One region of the Kitasatospora sp. NPDC057692 genome, then DNA from elsewhere that is predicted to be linked to it. Evidence: predicted binding sites of a transcription regulator. Region 1 holds the regulator's gene; the other holds the start of a gene.

Region 1 (3,408 bases):
CACCCCCGCGCGGGACGGCTACCGGCCGTTGAAGGCGTCCTTCAGCCGGGAGAACAGCCCCTGCTGCCCGGGCGCGAACTGGCCGGACGGCCGCTCCTCGCCGCGCAGCACCGCCAGGCGGCGCAGCAGGTCCTCCTGCTCGGCGTCGAGCTTGGTGGGCGTCTGCACCTCGACGTGCACTATCAGGTCGCCCCGGCCGCCGCCGCGCAGGTGGGTGATGCCCCGGCCGTGCAGCGGGATGGACTGGCCGGACTGGGTGCCGGGCCGGATGTCGACCTCCTCCACCCCGTCCAGGGTCTGCAGCGGCACCTGGGTGCCGAGCGAGGCGGCCGTCATCGGGATGGTGACGGTGCAGTGCAGGTCGTCGCCGCGCCGCTGGAACACCGCGTGGGTGGTCTCGGCGATCTCGACGTAGAGGTCGCCGGCCGGGCCGCCGCCGGGGCCGACCTCGCCCTCGCCGGCCAGCTGGATCCGGGTGCCGTTGTCGACACCGGCGGGGATCTTGACGGTCAGGGTGCGGCGGGCGCGGACCCGGCCGTCGCCGGCGCACTCCGGGCACGGGGTCGGCACGACGGTGCCGAAGCCCTGGCACTGCGGGCAGGGGCGGGAGGTCATGACCTGGCCCAGGAAGGACCGGGTGACCTGGGAGACCTCGCCCTTGCCGCGGCACATGTCGCAGGTCTGCGCGGAGGTGCCGGGCGCGGCGCCCTCGCCGCTGCAGGTGGTGCAGGTGACGGCGGTGTCGACCTGGAGTTCCTTGGTGGTGCCGAACGCGGCCTCCTCCAGGGTGATCTCCAGGCGGATCATGGCGTCCTGGCCGCGCCGGGTCCGCGAGCGCGGCCCGCGCTGGCCGGAGGCCGCGCCGAAGAAGGCGTCCATGATGTCGGAGAAGCCGAAGCCGGCCGCGCCCGCGCCGAAGCCGCCCGCCCCGCCGCCCCCGCCGTTGGGCGAGAGCGGGTCGCCGCCGAGGTCGTAGACCTGGCGCTTCTGCGGGTCGGAGAGCACCTCGTAGGCGGCGTTGATCTCCTTGAACCGCTCCTGCGTCTTCGGGTCCGGGTTGACGTCCGGGTGCAGTTCGCGCGCCAGGCGCCGGAACGCCTTCTTGATCTCGTCCTGCCCCGCATCCCGTCGGACGCCGAGTACCGCGTAGTAGTCCGTGGCCACCAAATGCTCCGCTTGTTCCGCCTGTAAGAGTGCTTGCGACTGCGGTCACCATCAGATCCGATGGTGACCGTTCCTACGATTCGGCCAGGATCTGGCCCACGTACCGTGCCACCGCTCGCACCGCCCCCATTGTGCCCGGATAGTCCATCCGGGTCGGACCGATCACACCCAGTTTGGCCACGCTTTCGTCGCCCGAACCGTAACCGACCGAGACGACCGACGTGGAATTCAGCCCCTCGTAGGCGTTCTCGCGGCCGATCCGGACCGTCATCCCGGCGTCCGCGGTCTCACCCAGGAGGCGGAGCAGGACGACCTGCTCCTCCAGTGCTTCGAGCACCGGCTGGATGGTCAGCGGGAAGTCGTGGCCGAAACGGGTCAGGTTGGCCGTGCCGGCCAGCATGATCCGCTCCTCGCTCTGCTCGGCGAGCGTCTCGAAGAGCGTCGCCAGCACGGTGGTCACGGTCGGCCGGTCGGCCGCCTCGAACAGCGAGGGCAGCTCGTCCAGCAGCCCGGGGACGTCCGGGAGCCGCTGGCCGGCGGCCCCGGTGTTGACCCGGGCCCGCAGGTCCGCCAGCAGGGTCTCGCCGACCGCGCCGGGGCAGTCCACCAGCCGCTGCTCGACCCGGCCGGTGTTGGTGATCAGCACCAGCATCACCTTCGCCGGGGCCAGTGCGACCAGCTCGATGTGCCGCACCGTGGAGCGGCTCAGCGAGGGGTACTGCACCACCGCGACCTGGCGGGTCAGCTGGGCCAGCAGCCGCACCGTGCGGGCGACCACGTCGTCGAGGTCCACCGCGCCGTCCAGGAAGTGCCGGATCGCCCGCCGCTCGGGCGCGCTCATCGGCTTGACCTCGGCCAGCTTGTCGACGAACAGCCGGTAGCCCTTGTCGGTGGGGATCCGCCCGGCGCTGGTGTGCGGCTGGTGGATGTAGCCCTCCTCCTCCAGCGCCGCCATGTCGTTGCGGACGGTGGCCGGGGAGACCCCGAGGTTGTGCCGGTCCACCAGGGCCTTGGAGCCGACCGGCTCCTCCGTCCCCACGTAGTCCTGGACGATCGCGCGAAGCACCGCGAGCTTGCGGTCGTCGAGCTGGCGGACCTCACCGGCCATGGGGCACGCACCTCCGTCTTCACGCGTTGTCCGTTGTGACACGCCGTCGTGGCATGTGTCCGCATTTCGAGCTGTCGGGCCGGCCCCGAGGGACCCGGCCTTGGCACTCTGAACGCCTGAGTGCCAGAACCGTACCTGCCAGTGTAAGGCCCGGGTCCGACGGCAGGAACGGCCCGGCCGGGGTGATCCTGCCCGCAGTCGGCGGCGCGCGGATGATGCCGAGGGCCCGCCCTGGTGGCAGCATCGAAAGCGGACGGCGAACGGAGGAACAGCGATGTCGACCTCGGGCCCCCACACCCGTTTCGCCCCCGACCGCGGCCTGACCGGCCGGATGGTGGGGACGATGTTCCTGATCGGGCTGCTGTACGTCGGGTTCACCGGGCTGCTGATCGCCCTGCTGCGCGGCGCCTGGCCGATCATCGTCCTGGTCTCCGGCGGCCTGTTCGTCGCCCAGTTCTGGTTCAGCGACCGGATCACCGAGCGGGCCATGGGCGCCCACCCGGTCACCCCGGAGCAGTACCCGCAGCTGCACGGCGCCGTCGACCGGCTCTGCGCGCTCGCCGACATGCCCAAACCCCGGGTGGCCGTCGCCCGGAACGACATGCCGAACGCCTTCGCCACCGGCCGCAACCCGCAGAAGGCCGTGGTCTGCGTCACCACCGGCCTGCTGCGCCGGCTGGAACCGGAGGAGCTGGAGGGCGTGCTCGCCCACGAGCTGTCGCACGTCGCCCACCGGGACGTCGCCGTGATGACGGTGGCCGGCTTCCTCGGCGTGCTGGCCGGAGCGATGACCAGGATCGCGATGTACGGCGGCTTCATGGGCGGCGGGCGCAACAGCAACGACCCCAACGCGGCGATCGTCGCGCTGGTCGTCCCGCTGGTGTCGATCGCCGTCTACGCGATCAGCTTCCTGCTGACCCGGCTGCTCTCCCGCTACCGGGAGCTGGCCGCCGACCGGGCCGCCGCCCAGCTCACCGGCCGGCCCAGCGCGCTGGCCTCGGCGCTCACCAAGGTGACCGGCCAGATCGCCGCCATCCCGACCAAGGACCTGCGCCAGGCGCAGCCCTACAACGCCTTCTACTTCGCCCCCGCGCTGAGCGCCCGCGAGGCCGCCACCCAGCTGTTCTCCACCCACC
Region 2 (3,408 bases), on a different contig from region 1:
GCCGGTCTCGGCCGCCTTCAAGGCCGGCCACGACGTGATCCGACCGGTCAAGCCGGACACCATCGCCAAGTCGCTGGCGATCGGCAACCCGGCCGACGGCCCGTACGTGCTGGACATCGCCCGGCGCACCGGCGGCGCGGTGGAGGACGTGACGGACGAGGAGGTCGTGGCCGCGATCCGGCTGCTGGCCCGCACCGAGGGCATCTTCGCGGAGACCGCGGGCGGCGTGACGATCGGCGTGCTCAAGAAGCTGGTCGAGACCGGTCAGCTGGACCCGTCGAAGGAGACCGTCGCGATCAACACCGGCGACGGCCTGAAGACCCTCGACGCGGTCGCGGAGGCCGGGATGACCGCCGTCATCCGGCCGAACCTGGAGTCCTTCCGGGACGCCGGCCTGGCGTCCCTCTGACACCCGCACCCCACCCGCGCCCCACCCGCACCGCCCCGTACCGCCCGCGCGCCCGCACCGAGGAGACCCCCATGAGCGCCAACGTCCGCATCCCGACCATCCTGCGCACCTACACCGGCGGCGCCAGCGAGGTGCCCGCCGAGGGCGCCACGCTGGGCGAGGTCATCGCCGACCTGGAGAAGAACCACGCGGGGATCGCCGCGCGCGTCCTGGACGACACCGGCAAGCTGCGCCGTTTCGTGAACGTCTACGTGAACGACGACGACGTGCGCTTCGCCGAGGGCCTCGCGACGGAGATCAAGGACGGCGCGAACATCTCGATCATCCCGGCGGTCGCCGGCGGAGCCGCGCCGCGCCCGTTCCCGCCGGGACGGGTGTGCCGTCACCGGCCGTCCGCGGCACGGAATTCGGTGCCGCGGACGGCCGTGCGCATTTTGGCGGGAATATTTGCGGTCCCGCTCGGAGTAAAGTGTCGCTCGACCGGGAACAGGGGCCGCCCTCCCCCTTGTCCGGGAACGAATCCACCGCACCGTCACCACCGCCGCCGTCCGCCCGTCGAGACCGGGAGCGGGCCCGGGGGCCGGGAAACATGTCAGGCCGGTGTCAGAATTCTGGCGGCATTTTTAGGCAATACGTCCGCTATGTCCGGTGGGAATTGCGGCTTTCCTCTCTATTGCTCCCGTGCTGTCCTCCGGGGTCCCGGGTGAATTCCCCGGCATTGGCCCTGTTGCAGAGGGCGTCGATCCGGATACATTCAGCCGCGGTCGACGCAATCGCCCGTTCGCCGGATGTCGTTCGGTGACATCGGGAGGATCGCGGCGTGCAGGGCCACGCCCAGGGGGGGTTCCCCGGGCCGGCCTCCAACCAGACCCGTGCCCGCAGACCTGCGGGGGCGCGAAGGGCCAGCACAGCACTAGGGGAGTTCGGAATGGCTCAGGGCACCGTCAAGTGGTTCAACGCGGAGAAGGGCTACGGCTTCATCGCGGTCGACGGTGGTGCGGACGTCTTCGTCCACTACAGCGCGATCCAGATGGACGGCTACCGCACCCTTGAGGAGGGCCAGCGGGTCGAGTTCGAGATCTCTCAGGGGCAGAAGGGCCCGCAGGCGGACATGGTCCGCGCGGCGGTCTGACCTTTCCGACACCCAGGAGTTCGGCTCGGCCCATCGGCTGGTGCGCCTCTTGCTTCACGGCGGGCCCGTGCGACACGCGTCGCACGGGCCCGCCGTCATGCTGTCGCGGCTCGCGGGTTGGTCATTTGGGCTTGCACTCGCCCACCCGGAGTGCTAATCATTGGCGTTAGCACTCACAGCGTGAGAGTGACAGCGGACCGGGTCGGTGAGGCCCCCGGGAGCGGTAGGGGAAAGGACCCCCGCACACCAGGGCCGTCCGTCGCGGGCACCCCTTGGTCCGAGCAGTCGACCGTGTCCCGGAGGACCACTTCTGATGGCCAAGATCATCGCCTTTGATGAGGAAGCTCGCCGCGGCCTTGAGCGTGGCATGAACCAGCTCGCCGACGCAGTGAAGGTCACGCTCGGCCCCAAGGGCCGCAACGTCGTGCTGGAGAAGAAGTGGGGCGCCCCCACCATCACCAACGACGGTGTCTCCATCGCCAAGGAGATCGAGCTCGAGGACCCGTACGAGAAGATCGGCGCGGAGCTCGTCAAGGAGGTCGCCAAGAAGACCGACGACGTCGCGGGTGACGGCACCACCACCGCCACCGTGCTCGCCCAGGCGCTCGTCCGCGAGGGTCTGCGCAACGTCGCCGCCGGCGCCAACCCGATGGCCCTGAAGCGCGGCATCGAGAAGGCCGTCGCCGCCGTCTCCGACCAGCTCCTGGCCCAGGCCAAGGACGTGGAGACCAAGGAGCAGATCGCCTCCACCGCCTCCATCTCCGCCGCCGACACCCAGATCGGCGAGCTCATCGCCGAGGCCATGGACAAGGTCGGCAAGGAAGGCGTCATCACCGTCGAGGAGAGCAACACCTTCGGTCTGGAGCTTGAGCTCACCGAGGGCATGCGCTTCGACAAGGGCTACATCTCGGCCTACTTCGCCACCGACCTGGAGCGTATGGAGACCTCGTTCGAGGACCCCTACATCCTGATCGCCAACTCCAAGATCGGCTCGGTCAAGGACCTGCTGCCGCTGCTGGAGAAGGTCATGCAGAGCGGCAAGCCGCTCGTCATCATCGCCGAGGACGTCGAGGGCGAGGCCCTGTCGACCCTGGTCGTGAACAAGATCCGCGGCACCTTCAAGTCCGTCGCCGTCAAGGCCCCGGGCTTCGGCGACCGCCGCAAGGCCATGCTCCAGGACATCGCCATCCTCACCGGTGGCACCGTGATCTCCGAGGAGGTCGGCCTGAAGCTGGAGAACGCCGGCGTCGACCTGCTGGGCACCGCCCGCAAGGTGGTCATCACCAAGGACGAGACCACCATCGTCGACGGTGGCGGCGACAGCGAGCAGGTCGCGGGCCGCGTGAACCAGATCCGCGCCGAGATCGAGAACAGCGACTCGGACTACGACCGCGAGAAGCTCCAGGAGCGCCTCGCCAAGCTGGCCGGCGGCGTGGCCGTCATCAAGGCCGGCGCGGCCACCGAGGTGGAGCTCAAGGAGCGCAAGCACCGCATCGAGGACGCCGTCCGCAACGCCAAGGCCGCCGTCGAGGAGGGCATCGTCGCCGGTGGTGGCGTCGCCCTGCTGCAGGCCGGTGTCGCGTTCGACAAGCTGGAGCTGGACGGCGACGAGGCCACCGGTGCCAACATCGTCAAGGTCGCGCTGGAGGCCCCGATCAAGCAGATCGCGACCAACGCCGGCCTGGAGGGTGGCGTCGTGGTGGAGAAGGTGCGCAACCTCCCCGCCGGTCACGGCCTGAACGCCGCCACCAACGAGTACGTCGACCTGGTCGCCGAGGGCATCATCGACCCGGCCAAGGTCACCCGCTCCGCGCTGCAGAACGCCGCCTCCATCGCGGCGCTCTTCCTCACCACCGAGGCCGTCATC

What was found. The regulator HrcA, encoded in region 1, represses chaperone genes, less so after heat shock. The targets are predictions, from matches to a motif close to TTNGCACTCNGNNNNNCNGAGTGCNAA.
Region 2: the regulator HrcA is predicted to act here: its motif matches at 1,672-1,698, upstream of groL (chaperonin GroEL).

What each region holds. Positions count from the first base shown of each region.
Region 1 covers NZ_JBHVIV010000064.1:18,251-21,658, reverse strand. Annotated here, with positions in the region: gene dnaJ (molecular chaperone DnaJ) at 19-1,164, opposite strand; gene hrcA (heat-inducible transcriptional repressor HrcA) at 1,238-2,272, opposite strand; gene htpX (zinc metalloprotease HtpX) at 2,547-3,408, shown strand, end outside.
Region 2 covers NZ_JBHVIV010000006.1:15,435-18,842, forward strand. Annotated here, with positions in the region: gene thrC (threonine synthase) at 1-409, shown strand, start outside; partial or broken gene ACFVFS_RS05155 (ubiquitin-like small modifier protein 1) at 481-753, shown strand; gene ACFVFS_RS05160 (cold-shock protein) at 1,338-1,541, shown strand; gene groL (chaperonin GroEL) at 1,855-3,408, shown strand, end outside.